3 regions of the Allobosea sp. 05T438 genome follow, and region 3 is predicted to be linked to each of the others. Evidence: predicted binding sites of a transcription regulator. Region 3 holds the regulator's gene; each other region holds the start of a gene.
What was found. Region 3 encodes LexA, which represses DNA repair genes until DNA is damaged. Its sites were predicted from a motif close to TGTTCNNNNTGTGTTCNG; they were not measured.
Positions count from the first base shown of each region.

Region 1: a site for LexA is predicted at 2,512-2,529, ahead of AC1DIN_RS06580 (PA0069 family radical SAM protein). Genes of this name have one in related genera too.
Region 2: a site for LexA is predicted at 2,333-2,350, ahead of parE (DNA topoisomerase IV subunit B). Genes of this name have one in related genera too.

Region 1 is NZ_JBFTKQ010000002.1:575,651-580,253, reverse strand. It holds gene AC1DIN_RS06590 (DNA methyltransferase) at 1-136, opposite strand, end outside; gene AC1DIN_RS06585 (ribonuclease HII) at 463-1,074, opposite strand; gene AC1DIN_RS06580 (PA0069 family radical SAM protein) at 1,264-2,457, opposite strand; gene AC1DIN_RS06575 (hypothetical protein) at 2,582-3,067, shown strand; gene AC1DIN_RS06570 (universal stress protein) at 3,135-3,947, shown strand; gene ypfJ (KPN_02809 family neutral zinc metallopeptidase) at 4,000-4,603, opposite strand, start outside.
Region 2 is NZ_JBFTKQ010000006.1:142,556-147,158, reverse strand. It holds gene AC1DIN_RS14900 (hypothetical protein) at 1-527, opposite strand, end outside; gene AC1DIN_RS14895 (glycosyltransferase family 4 protein) at 535-1,752, opposite strand; gene AC1DIN_RS14890 (hypothetical protein) at 1,824-2,024, opposite strand; gene parE (DNA topoisomerase IV subunit B) at 2,362-4,443, shown strand; gene AC1DIN_RS14880 (LysR family transcriptional regulator) at 4,603-4,603, shown strand, end outside.
Region 3 is NZ_JBFTKQ010000005.1:143,127-147,729, forward strand. It holds gene trpC (indole-3-glycerol phosphate synthase TrpC) at 1-561, shown strand, start outside; gene moaC (cyclic pyranopterin monophosphate synthase MoaC) at 558-1,058, shown strand; gene AC1DIN_RS13275 (molybdopterin molybdotransferase MoeA) at 1,123-2,334, shown strand; gene lexA (transcriptional repressor LexA) at 2,519-3,229, shown strand; gene AC1DIN_RS13285 (ComEC/Rec2 family competence protein) at 3,223-4,603, opposite strand, start outside.

The DNA.
Region 1 (4,603 bases), on a different contig from region 3:
GCGGCAGTTCCTGCGGAACGCCGATTTGTTCGGGAAGGCTCCTGGCCTTCATCCGAGCCCCCAGCGCTGGCCGTCCGGTACGCGAAACCTGAATCCGGACGGGAGCGCTGGCGGTCCCGGTACGCGAGATACCCATGACGCCAAGACCGTTACGCAACTTCAACGAGCGCGATATTGGCCGGACAGGGTAAAGGCCGGGTTTCCGCTTTGAAAAAAATGCGTCCCGTTTTGGGGCTGCAGATTTTGCCTACATCATTGGAGATGAAGGGAAATTCCTAACGGCAATTAACGTCTGGACCTGTCCTTGGGGCAGGTGCCGAGGGCGTGGGACGACGGTCGCCGCTCCCGTCATTGCGAGGAGCGAGAGCGACGAAGCAATCCAGGTGGAGTGGGTGGGCCGTTGAACCCAGTCCCCTGGATGGCTTCGCGACGTTCGCAATGACGGCGGAGACCGCCAGAACCCTACCGGAACCAGACGCCCTTCACGGGAGCGAAGGAATAGCGATGCTCGGGGCAGGGGCCGTGTTCGGCGATGGCCTTGCGATGCTGCGGCGTCGCATAACCGACATGGCCCGAAAAGCCATAGGCAGGATAGCGCCGACACAGCCGCGCCATCATCCGATCGCGCGTAACCTTGGCGACGATCGAGGCAGCCGCGATGGAGGCCACGGCGCCATCCCCCTGAATAATCGCCTCGCAGCCGCAGCTCAGCTGCGGCGGATCGTTGCCGTCGACCAGCACATGCAGCGGCGCGAGCGGCAGAGCGGCCACCGCCCGGCGCATCGCCAGCAGCGTCGCCTGGCGGATATTGAGCGCGTCGATCTCGACAGCCGTGGCGCTGGCGACGGCTACGGCGAGCGCTCGCTCCATGATCTCGCCGAAGAGTTCCTCGCGGATCGGCGCCGGCAGCTTCTTCGAATCGTCGAGGCCATGCGGCACGCGGGCCGGATCGAGGATGACGGCGGCGGCCACGACCGGGCCGGCAAGCGGCCCGCGCCCAACCTCATCGATGCCGGCCAGTGGCCAGAGGCTGTTGGCGATGGCGTGTGTCTCGCGGCTGAAATCAGCGGGCATGGCGGGCTTATGCAACAGAGTGCCGTTTCGAGCTAGACCGCTGTCGTCCTCCTCCACCGTCATCCCGGACAAGCCGCCCTGGGCGGCGCCGATCCGGGATCCATGCCCGAGCCTTTAATAAGAGGGGCTCCGGTATCGATCGCTGGTCCACGCTTCGCTGCGCCCGGGACGACCTCCGCGCGTGTCCATTCAAAACAGGCTCAGCTGCGCCTTCTCCTTCTCGGGCTTCACGAACAGGTCCGTCCGCAGCCGCCGGCGCGCGGTGTTGAAGCCGATGCGCTCGGCCGCCAGCTCGAAGCGCCGCCCGATCATCCAGGCATAGGGGCCGGAGCCGACCATGCGCTGACCCCATTGCGAATCGTAGTCCTTGCCGCCGCGCGTCGAGCGGATCAGCGACATCACATGCCTGAGCTTGTCGGGATGGTGCGCCAGCAGCCATTCCTGCACGATGTCGCGCACTTCGAGCGGCAGCCGCAGCAGTACATAGCCGGCCTCCTGTGCGCCCGCCGCCTTGGCAGCGTCGAGGATGCGCTCGATCTCGTGCTCGTTGATCGCCGGCACGATGGGCGCGACCAGCACCGTCACCGGGATGCCGGCCTCGGACAGCTTGCGGATCGTCTCGAGCCGCTTGGGCGGCGAAGCGGCACGCGGCTCCATGCCCCGCGCCGTCTTCGGATCGAGTGTCGTCACCGAGATCGCGACCTTGACCAGCCCCTTCTCCGCCATCGGCGCAAGGATATCGATGTCGCGCTGGACCAGCGCCGATTTGGTGACGATGCCGACCGGGTGGTTGAACTTCGAGAGCACCTCCAGGATCTGGCGCATGATCCTGAGCTTCTTCTCGATCGGCTGATAGGCATCGGTGTTGGTGCCGATGGCGATGGTGCGCGGCTGGTAGGAGGGGGAGCAAAGCTCCTTCTCCAGCAATGCCGCGGCATCGGGCTTCGCCGTCAGCTTGCTCTCGAAGTCGAGGCCGGGCGAGAGCCCGAGATAGGCATGAGTCGGCCGCGCGAAACAGTAGACGCAGCCATGCTCGCAGCCGCGATAGGGATTGATCGAGCGGTCGAAGGAGATGTCCGGCGAGTCGTTGCGCGTGATGATGCTGCGCGCCTTCTCGTAGGCGATCTCGGTCTTGAACGGCGGCAGCTCTTCCAGAGAGCCCCAGCCGTCATCTTCGGTGACGCGCTGCTCCGCTTCGTAGCGCCCGCCGGGATTGACCGTGGCGCCGCGTCCGCGCCGCCGCTCCGGGTCGATGCGATGACCGGCATAGGCGAGCGGATCGGCCGGCGCGACGACCGGCGCTGAGACGGTCGGCTCCCTGTCGTGCCGGCGCAGCGGCTGGGCCGCGGGATAGGGCCTTTCTGTGGGTCTGGCCTGGGGCATGGCTTTCGAACCGGTTCATGTGCCGGGAATCGGCACGCTCTGGTCTCAGATAGAGTGAACATAACAGGAACAAAAGGCAAGAGCTGCATTGCGACGTGCTGCGCTGCGGCATAGAACATTGCGTATGCTCACAGCCGTGATCCGCGCCGATGGTTCCCCGCGAGCTCTCGCCGCCACGCTGGCCGTGCTGATCCCGGCGGTGGCGGAAGGCTTGCTCGGCCATGCGGTGATCGTCGACACAGTGGGCGCTCCCGATTTCGAGCGCGTCGCCGACACGACCGGCGCCTGCTATCTGCGCATCGGCCCGGCCGAGGCCTGGCAGGGCGGAGCCTCTGTGGCGCGCGGCGACCGGCTCGTGCTGTTCGAGGCCGGCGACGTGCCACAGGCACATTGGGCGCTGGTGGTCGAGCGCCATCTACTCGTCACGCCGGAGGTGCCGGCCCTGATACCGCTGCACGCCGCCCGCGACGCGCTGCTCGAGCGCGTCGCGCTGTCCTTTGCCGGGCTCAGGCTCCGGTCCGGGCTCGTGCTGCCCAAGGCGATGGTCCTGGAAGGGCGCCTCGACCAGGCGCCGCAACGGTTGCCGGTGTGGCGCGAGCGGGCCGGGTAGGGCGATGGCCGGGCCGGCATGACATCGCGTCGGACTCCTCCTAGGCTGGAGCTGTCGGGAGGCTGACATGACGATACCGAGCGAGATTCTTCTGGCGAGCGATCTTTCCTCGCGCACCGACAGGGCGGCGGATCGCGCGCTGCTGCTGGCGCGGGAATGGCATGCGAAACTTGCGATCCTGCATGTCGTGAGTGCAGCGGAGCAGGCCGGTTCAGTCGTTGCGATGGCGGCGTGGCGGGACGAGCTGCCGTTGGCGGCGGGCGAAGCGGAACTGCTGGTTCGCAGCGGCTCATTGCCGGATGTCCTGGCAGAACTGGCCGCCGAGCGTGGCAGCGGGCTGATCGTGACCGGCGTGGCGCGCTACAACGACGTCCGCGACTACGTGGTGGGCACCGCCGTTGACTATATCGTTCGCAGGGCGGCTGTTCCGGTGCTGATCGTCCGCCGGCGCGCCGACCGCCCTTACGGGGCGATCGTCGTCGGCACGGATTTCTCGGAGGGCTCGCGCCGGGCTCTGCTGGCGGCGGCGGAGCTCTTCCCGCAGGCGCGCCTGCTTCTGGTCCATGCCTATCCCGGCCCCGGCCCCAGGACCAATTTCCAAGGCAAGGGCGATTTCCTGCGGGCTGAGGCCGAGGCCGGGATGACGGCCTTCCTCGACGCGGCAAAGCTTCCGGCGAGCCTCAGCGCACGCCTCGATACGCAGGTCGTCGAAGGTAATGCCACTGCGGCCATCGAGCGCTGCCGCGCCGCGGCCGGGGCGCAATTGGTCGTCGCCGGCCGCTACGGCCAGGGCGGCTTTTCCGAAACGGTGATCGGCAGCACCGCCGAAACGATCTTGGGCACGGTCCGGGCCGACATCCTGATCGCGCCCGGCGCCTGATCATCAATATGAGCTAGCCGGGCTCGGATTCGGGCAGGCCGTGCGAGGATGCCTATACCGGGTTGCGGAAGGTGTCGCAGCTCTGCATCGAGCCCGACTGGAAGCCGGTGTTGAACCACTTCGTCCGCTGGGCCGAGGAGCCGTGGGTGAAGGAATCCGGCACGACCACGCCCTGCGCTGCCCTCTGCAGCTTGTCGTCGCCGATCGCGGAGGCGGTGCGGATCGCCTCCTCGATATCGCCCTGGTCGAGGCGGCCCATGGCCTGGATGTTGTGTGCCCAGACGCCGGCGAAGCAGTCCGCCTGCAGCTCGATCCGCACCGAGATGGCGTTGGCGTCGCGCTCGGACGAGCGCTCGCGCAGCTGATTCGCCTTGGGCAGGATGCCGAGCAGGTTCTGGATGTGGTGGCCGACCTCATGGCCGATCACATAGGCATAGGCGAAGTCGCCGCCGCCGCCGAGCTTGCGCTGCATCTCCTGGAAGAAGGAGGTGTCGAGATAGACCTTTTTGTCCACGGGGCAGTAGAACGGTCCCATCGCCGATTGCGCGGTGCCGCAGCCGGAGCGGTCGACGCCGGAGAACAGCACGAGCCGCGGCGCCTGGTAGCGGATATTGGCCTGCTGCGGCAGGATCTTCGTCCAAACGTCCTCGTTCTGC
Region 2 (4,603 bases), on a different contig from region 3:
ATGAGGCAATACAGGGCGTTGCCGAGCAGGACGCCCATGACGACATGGATGAAATCGGCCGAGACGAGGGCTCCGCCGACGGTCGCGGCCCCGATCAGCGAGGCGCGCAGACTCTGCAGCCGCGAGAACAGGCTGAAGGCGCCGCGGAAGCGCAGCATGGTCAGGTGCAGTTCTCCTGCGGCGATCATGATCGCCGCGCCCGCCCCTGCCAGCCCGGTCCAGGCCGATGCGCCCCATGTCATCGCGGCAAGCCCGGCAACGACACAGAGCGCGGCGCTTATGACGAACTCAAGGGTGATCGTGCCGCGCTCCGCCGCTTCGCTCGCTGCGTCCGGGCCGGGATAGAAGCGGCTACAGGCGAAGCGCACCCATTCGAAGAAGGCGATCGCTCCGAACTGCGCGATCGAGGCGAACAGCGAATAGGCGGCATAGTCGCCGGCCGGCAGCAGATGCGAGAGAACGATCAGCAGCCCGAAAGCGAAGGCCGCCTGGTAGAGATAGGCTGCGAGCGCACCGAGCTTCGCCATGCCGCCCTCACGCCGCCTGTGCCAGCAGGGCTTCATAGCCCGCCATCGACCGTCTGACATGCCGTCCGAGAGTCAGCGGCTCGGCCCAGTAGTTGCGATAGGCGGCGGCGCCCATGCGGGTCGCGATATCGTCGTCGCGCAATGTCGCCAGCGCTTTGGCCAGACCGGCGACATCGCCTCCCTCGACCAGAAGCCCATCCTCACCGTCGCGGACCCAGCTCGCCGGGCCGGTCGTGCGGGCGAGGATGACCGGCACGCCGCGCGAGCGCGCCTCGGCGATCACGAGCGGCCCGGGTTCGTACCAGAGCGACGGCAGGACGAGGCAGCGCGCCTGCTCGATCTCATCGAACACGGCGTCGGCCGGAACCCAGCCCCGCACCTCCGCCGCCGGGTTGAGGCGCCGGATCTCTGTCTCCATCGGCCCCTCGCCGACAAAGCGCACCGGCATTCCCGCGACAACCACCGCTTCAGCCAGAAGATCGGCCGCCTTTTCCTGCGTGAAGCGCCCGAGGAAGAGTGCGTGGCGGTTGGCCGCGACATCGGTTGGCGCGCGCTTCTGCGCCTCCATCATGTTCTCGACGACGATGTGGCGGGCATTCTTCGGCAGGAAGGGCTCGGCGAAGCTGCGGGCAAAGGGGCTGACATGGATGAAGAGCGGCGCGCGCAGTCGATGCAGCGCCGCGTCCGAGCGCCATTGGCGCGCCACCCGGACGAGCTTGTGGCCATAGGAGGCGCGATCACAATTCCTGCCGATGCAGGACGCCGACAGCGGCTGGCGGTGGCAAGGTCTGCCGGCGCGGAAGTCGAAATAGCCGCCGACCGGACAGAACGAGAAATAGTCGTGCATGGTGATGGCGACCGGCAAGCCGCTCTCACCGGCGGCGGCGATGGCGGCCGGGCTGAACGCCTTGGTCCATTGATGCAGGTGGACGAGCGTTTCCCCGGGCGGCTGCCGGCGCAGCAGGGCGCCGAGCGCCTCATGCGCCTTTGCGTTCCAGATACCCTGCCGGGCGGCGGCGAGCCGGCTGCCGACCTTCCAGACCTCTTCGCCCTCGAACAGTGCCACCTCGATATTCGGGTGCTGCAGCCGCTCGGAGAGGGGACCGATCATGCAGGCGAAGACGATCCGGACGCCGGCCTCCGCGAGGCCACGCGCGCTTTCGATCGCAACCTTCGCCGCGCCGCCATTGACCGAACCAAAATCGCTGACGATGACGCAACGCATGTGCGGAAAGCCCCTCCGCCGTCAGGGGTAGGGCCAAAAGGTTGATATTTCCGCGCAGGCCGTCCGAGCGATCAGTAGAAATGGAGGGCGGCGAGCCCGGTCGCTGCGGCGATCGCTGCGACCCACCACAGCCAGCGCGATAAAGCGCTTTCGGGCGCCGCTGAAAGGGAGCCGCCGACGACATCCTCATGGCCGAAGCATTCCCCCGCGAGGCGCGCCGTGCGCTGCAGACCCGCGATGCCCTTCACCGGCACTGACTGACGCGACGCCACGGTCTTCTCCCTCCCAGCCCGATCATAGCGCATTGCGATTCTCCGCATAGGCCCGATCGTGACACCGATCCTCGGTGGCGATGGTTAACGCAGGCTGAATGCCTCGGTTCCGGTGCTCTTCTGCCACGGCAACGTCACACGCAGATGACGACCGGTGCATGGCTCCAACGAGAGAGTTTCGATGTGTCGGGGAGCTGTCTATAAGCAGATCGGCTTAGGCGCGGCGCCCGGCGCCGCAACCGAGCCTGATCGAATGCCGGATCAAATAACCAAGTCGCACAATCCGTCCTTCATGCACTAGGATTGGGCGGAACGAATCAGGAAACATCAGGCAGTGATGGACGAGAACGGCGATCTTTTCGGCGGGGAGCCGGAGCGGCCTCGCGCGGTTGATCCCAAGCCGGAAGCGCGCTCGCCGGCCGCAGCTCCGAAGGCGCCGGCCGGTTCCGGCGCTGCGCCGCGCAACGGCACGCTTTCCGAGGCCGGCTATGACGCCTCAGCCATCGAAGTGCTGGAGGGACTGGAGCCGGTCCGGCGCCGGCCCGGCATGTATATCGGCGGCACCGACGAGCGCGCGCTGCACCACCTCTTCGCCGAGGTGATCGACAACGCCATGGACGAAGCGGTGGCGGGCCATGCCACCTTCATCGATGTCGAATTGTTCGAGGACGGCTCGATTGCCGTCACCGATAACGGCCGCGGCATCCCGGTCGATCCGCATCCGAAATTCCCCGGCAAGTCGGCGATCGAAGTCATCATGACGACGCTGCATGCCGGCGGAAAATTCGACTCCAAGGCCTATGAGACTTCGGGCGGCCTGCACGGCGTCGGCGTCTCCGTCGTCAATGCGCTGTCCGACCGGCTCGAGGTCGAGGTTGCGCGCGGCAAGACGCTCTATCGCCAGATCTTCTCGCGCGGCCTGCCGCAGGGACCGCTGGAGACGGTCGGCCCGGTCGCCAACCGGCGCGGCACCAAGGTGCGCTTCCATCCCGATGCACAGATCTTCGGCGAAGGCGCGCATTTCTCCCCGGCCCGCCTGTTCCGCATGGCGCGCTCGAAGGCCTATCTCTTCGGCGGCGTCGAGATTCGCTGGACCTGTGCGCCGTCGCTGCTGAAGCCGGAAGGCGATGTCGCGGCGGAGGCCGTGTTCCGCTTCCCCGGCGGCTTGCGCGACTATCTCGGCCGCGAGATCGAGGGCAAGGACCTGGTCGCCGAGCCGATCTTCTCGGGCAAGATCACCAAGGAAGGCAGCCATGGCTCGCTCGAATGGGCCGTGGCCTGGCTCGCGACCGGCGAGGACGGCTTCTCCTCCTCCTACTGCAACACCATTCCGACGCCTGATGGCGGCACCCATGAGCAGGGCCTGCGCATCGCCCTGCTGCGCGGCTTGCGCGACCATGCCGAACGCATCGGCCAGTCGAAGCGCATGGCGCAGGTCACCTCCGACGATGTGATGGCGACATGCGCGGCCATGCTTTCGGTCTTCATCCGCGAGCCGGAATTCCAGGGCCAGACCAAGGACAAGCTGGCGACGCTGGAAGCCTCCCGCATCGTCGAGGGCGCGGTGCGCGACGCGTTCGATCATTGGCTCGCCGCCGCCCCGCAGCAAGCGCTGCGCCTGCTCGACTGGTCGGTGGATCGTGCCGAGGAGCGCTTGCGCCGGCGCCTCGAAAAGGAGGTCTCGCGCAAGACCGCGACACGCAAGCTGCGCCTGCCCGGCAAGCTCGCCGACTGCTCTAATGCCGGCGCGGCCGGATCGGAGCTCTTCATCGTCGAGGGCGACTCGGCCGGCGGCTCGGCCAAGCAGGCGCGCAACCGCGCGAATCAGGCGATTCTGCCCCTGCGCGGAAAAATCCTCAATGTTGCCAATGCGACACGCGAGAAACTTAATGCCAACCAGCAGCTCGCCGACCTGATCCTGGCGCTCGGCTGCGGTATCGGCACGCAGTTCCGCGAGGACGATCTCCGCTATGACAAGGTCATCGTGATGACGGACGCCGATGTCGACGGCGCCCACATCGCGTCGCTGCTCGTCACCTTCTTCTGGCGGCAGATGCCGCGGCTGATCGAGAAGGGGCATCTCTATCTCGCCGTGCCGCCGCTCTACCGGCTGCAGCATGGCGGCAAGAGCATCTACGCCCGCGACGACGCTCATAAGGACGAACTGCTGGAGACCGCATTCAAGGGCAAGAAGCCGGAGATCTCACGCTTCAAGGGCCTGGGCGAGATGATGCCGCAGCAGCTCAAGGAAACCACCATGGACCCAGCCAAGCGCATTCTGCTCAAGGTCATGGTGGACCATGAGGCGAAGGAGGAAACCTCGGATACGGTCGAGCGGCTGATGGGCAACAAGCCGGAAGCACGCTTCACCTTCATCCAGGAACGCGCCGCCTTCGCCGGGGAGCTGATCGACCTGTGAGGAACGAGCCCCGCAATTCTGAGGGGCTGGGCTTCACAGCCGCCGGGCTGTCCAACGCTGCCGTTGCAGGCAGGGTTCGCACATGCCGAACCCGCCCCTCTCTACAGAACGTCATGACGACAAGCGCCGGACCGCGGCGGGCGACTGGCCGCTGACGCTA
Region 3 (4,603 bases):
GCCGGCGGCGCGGCCTGCCTCTCCGTGCTGACCGATGCGCCCTCCTTCCAGGGTCAGCCGGAATTCCTGACGCAGGCGCGCGAGGCCTCCGGCCTGCCCGCCCTGCGCAAGGATTTCCTCTACGAGCCCTATCAGGTCTACGAAGCCCGCAGCTGGGGCGCCGACTGCATCCTGATCATCATGGCTGGTGTCGACGACGACACCGCCAGGGCGCTCAACGAAACCGCGCGCGAACTCGGCATGGACGTGCTCGTCGAGGTTCATGACGACGCCGAGCTCGACCGGGCGCTCAAGCTCGAGAGCCGCCTGCTCGGCATCAACAACCGCGATCTGCGCAGCTTCCACGTCGATCTCGCGGTGACCGAGCGGCTGGCGCCGCGCGTCCCCTCCGACCGCATCGTCATCGGCGAGAGCGGCATCTTCGCCCATGCCGACATCGCCCGCCTCAACAAGGCCGGCGTCAACAGCTTCCTCGTCGGCGAGAGCCTGATGCGGCAGGCGGATGTCACGGCCGCGACGCGGTCGCTGCTGACCGGCACGGCGCAAGAGAGCGCGGCGTGAGCCGGCTCAGCCACCTCGACGCCCAGGGCCAGGCGCATATGGTCGATGTCGGCGACAAGGCCGAGACGACCCGCATCGCCGTCGCCGAAGGGAGCGTCGTGATGGCGCCCGGGACGATCGCGATCGTGCGCGACGGCAACGCCAGGAAGGGCGACGTGCTCGGCACGGCGCGCCTCGCCGGAATCATGGCCGCCAAGCGCACACATGAGCTGATCCCGCTCTGCCACCCCCTGCTGCTCAGCAAGATCGGGGTCGATCTCACGATCGACGAGGCATTGCCGGGCGTGCGCGTGCGCGCCGAAGTGAAGATGAAAGGCCAGACCGGCGTCGAGATGGAGGCGCTCACAGCCGTCTCGGTCGCCTGCCTGACCGTCTACGACATGGTCAAGGCGGTCGACAGGGCGATGCGGATCGAGAACATCCGGCTCATGCACAAATCCGGCGGCCAGTCCGGCGACTACGACGCAAAGGCTTCGCAGGAAGGAAGTCGAGCATGATGTCATCCGAAAACCGGTCCCCACTATTCGCTGCCGCGGACCTGCGGTTCGGCATCCTGCTCTGATGGCGCTCACCCCGGTCCCCGTCGCGCGCAAGGCGCTGCTCGACAGCATTCCAGGGCCGACCGGGGCCGAAACCCTGCCGCTCGCGCAATGCGCCTGGCGGGTGCTTGCCGGTGAGGTCAAGGCGCTCCGGACCCAGCCGCCCTTCGCCAATTCCGCCATGGACGGCTATGCCGTGCGCGGCGACGACATGGCGGCGGGCATCTCGCTCGCGGTGATCGGCGAATCCGCCGCTGGCCGGGCCTTCGAGGGCTCGGTCGGGCCGGGACAGGCCGTGCGCATCTTCACGGGCGCGCCAATGCCTGATGGCGCCGATACCGTCCTGATGCAGGAGGATGCCGACGGCGTCGACAGCCCGGCGATCCGCGTGCGGGTGCCGCCCGCCAAGGGCAAGTTCCTGCGCGCAGCCGGGCTGGATTTCCGCGAAGGCGACGTCCTGCTGCCCGCCGGGCGCGTGCTCGACAGCGCTGCGCTGGGCCTCGCCGCCGCGATGGGACATCCGACCTTGCCCGTCCGGCGCAAGCCGCGCGTCGCGATCCTTGCCACTGGCGACGAGTTGGTGGCTCCGGGCGAGCCGGTCGGGCGCGACCAGATCGTCGCCTCGAACTCCTTCTCGCTCGCTGCACTGGTCGAGAAGGCCGGCGGTGCCGTTCTCGATCTCGGCATCGCCCGCGACGACCACGCCGACCTCGCGGCCAAGATCGGCCAGGCGCGGGACGCCGACGCCGACGTCCTCGTCACGCTCGGCGGGGCCTCGGTCGGCGCGCATGACCTCGTGCAGGAGGCGCTGACGCGGGCCGGCATGTCGCTCGGCTTCTGGAAGATCGCGATGCGGCCGGGCAAACCCATGATGACCGGCCGACTCGGCCGCATGGTCGTGGTCGGCTTGCCCGGAAACCCGGTCTCCTCGATCGTCTGCGGCCATCTCTTTGTCCTGCCGCTGATCGAGGCTCTGCTCGGCATTGGGGAGGCCGACCGCGACCGCAGCATCCCCGCCCGCCTCGGCCGTGACATGCCGGCCAATGACGAGCGCGAGGACTATCTGCGCTCGGAGCTCGCACTGACGCCGGATGGCTGGGTGGCGACGCCCTTCGACCGGCAGGATTCCTCGATGCTCGGCACGCTGGCACGGGCGCAGGCATTGACGATCCGGCCTGCCCATGCCGCGCCGGCAAAAAAAGGCGACATCTGCCGCATCCTGCCGCTGCGCTAGATCACCGCTCATCCTGTCGGACGCGATCGTAGCGATCTGTATAGGGTTATCGCATCGGATCTGCCCGAAAAGTGGATTCCACTGTTCGCTTCGATGCCGGAGCCCGCTTGCGGAACACAAGTGGAACGCGTATGGTGTTCCTGCTTTGTTTCGAATCTAGCCTTCGAGAAGGCCGGCGGGGATCATGCTGACACGCAAGCAACACGAACTCCTGCGCTTCATTCAGGAACGCTTGCGTGAGAGCGGGGTGCCGCCCTCCTTCGACGAGATGAAGGATGCGCTCGATCTGCGCTCCAAGTCGGGCATCCACCGGCTGATCATGGCGCTAGAGGAGCGCGGCTTCATCCGTCGCCTGCCCAACCGGGCGCGTGCGCTCGAGATCATCAAGATGCCCGACGGGCTCGGCGCCCCGCAGCAGCGGCAGCGTTTCAACCCTGCGGTCGTCCAGGGCGGCCTCGGCTCGCAGCCGAATCTCACCAAGCCACGCCCTGCGTCCGATGAGGACAGCCGCTCCTCCATCGCGATCCCGGTCATGGGCCGCATCGCCGCCGGCACGCCGATCTCGGCGATCCAGAACCGTAGCCACACCGTCTCGCTGCCGCCCGACATGCTCGGCTCCGGCGAGCATTACGCGCTGGAAGTGCGTGGTGACTCGATGGTCGAAGCCGGCATCCTCGACGGCGACACCGTCATCATCCGCAAGCAGGATTCGGCCAATACCGGCGACATCGTCGTGGCGCTGATCGATGATGAGGAAGCGACGCTGAAGCGGCTGCGCAAGCGCGGCTCCTCGATCGCGCTCGAAGCCGCGAACCCTGCCTATGAGACGCGCGTGCTCGGGCCGGACCGGGTCAAGATCCAGGGCCGCCTCGTCAATCTGATGCGGCGCTACTGAAGGCGCTCGACCTCGGCTTCGCCGTCGGCGGAAGCCGGTGTCACACTCGGAGGCGCTGTCGAGGCTTGCGCAGGGCGCTGCTCACGGCGGCGGCTCCAAGGGCGGTCGGCAGCGTTCTGCTCCGAGACATGGCTGCTCCACCCCGATCCTGTTCGATAGAGCGAAGTCGCGCCGTCGCGCGATAACGCCATTCGCTCGATCAGCCGTGCCTTGCAGGTTCCGCTCCAGGGGATGGCGGTGACGACGAGGTCAGCCCGCATGCAGTCCTCGATAAGCGCCAACCTGTCGCGCGTGTAGGAAACGGTGCGCTGATCCGGCGTCCGTGCGACGCAGCCGAGCGCATCGCAGCTAATGCCGGCCCGCAGCGTCGGATCGTCCGGCGAACGGCGATCGCCATCAGCAGCGAGCCATTGCTGCAGCACGAAACGGCTCGGCTTGCCCGCAATCGCGAGGCGGCCATCCGGGCCCCGCACCGCCAGCCCCGAACCGTCGCGTTCGATCAGGATTTCCGGCCGCTCCGGCTTGCCGGCGATGGCCACGCCGAGCAGGAGCGGCAGCGCCGCCAGCCAGCGCCAGGGCGTGGTCCAGAGCGTCAGCCACAGCAGCGCCAGCACGAAGCAGGTCAGCACCGCCGGCCCGAAGGCTGCGATCATCACCGTGGAATGGTCGATGCTTGCGACCCAGTGCGCCACCTTGAGCACGACATCGGAAGCCAGCCCCATCAGCGCCCAGGCGGGCCAGTCCAGTCCGAAGGGGTAAGCCAGCACGCCGAAGACGGCCGCCGGCATGACGAAGAGCGAGACGAAGGGCAGCGCCATCGCATTGCCGAGCAGGCCGAAGGGATTGAAGGTCTGAAAATGATAGGCGCCGAAGGGCGCTGTCGCGGCCGTTGCCAGCAACGTGGTGACGACGATGCCGAGTGCCGCGGCCCAGACCGGCCCAAGCGGCCACGGCAAGCTGGGCGGCGGCTGGGAGCGCTTTCGGCTCTCCCAGCGTTCGGCAAAGGCGATCAATGCCGCGACGGCTCCGAAGGACATCTGGAAGCTCGGCCCGAGCAAGGCCTCCGGCTCGCGCAGGAGCACGATCATGGCCGCAAGCGCGAGATTGCGCATGCTCAGCGCCGCACGATCGACAAGGATCGCGCCGAGCATCACCAGCGTCATGATCAGCGAGCGCTCGGTCGCGACATCGCTGCCCGAGAAGATGCAGTAGGCGGTCGCGCCGAACATCGCTGCGGCCGCTGCGATCTTCTTGATCGGCCAGCGCAGCGCGGCGGTCTGGGAGAGCGCCAGCAGGGCGCGCACCAGCCAGAAGATCGTCCCGGCGGCGAGCACCATGTGCAGGCCGGAGATCGAAACGATGTGGTAGATGCCG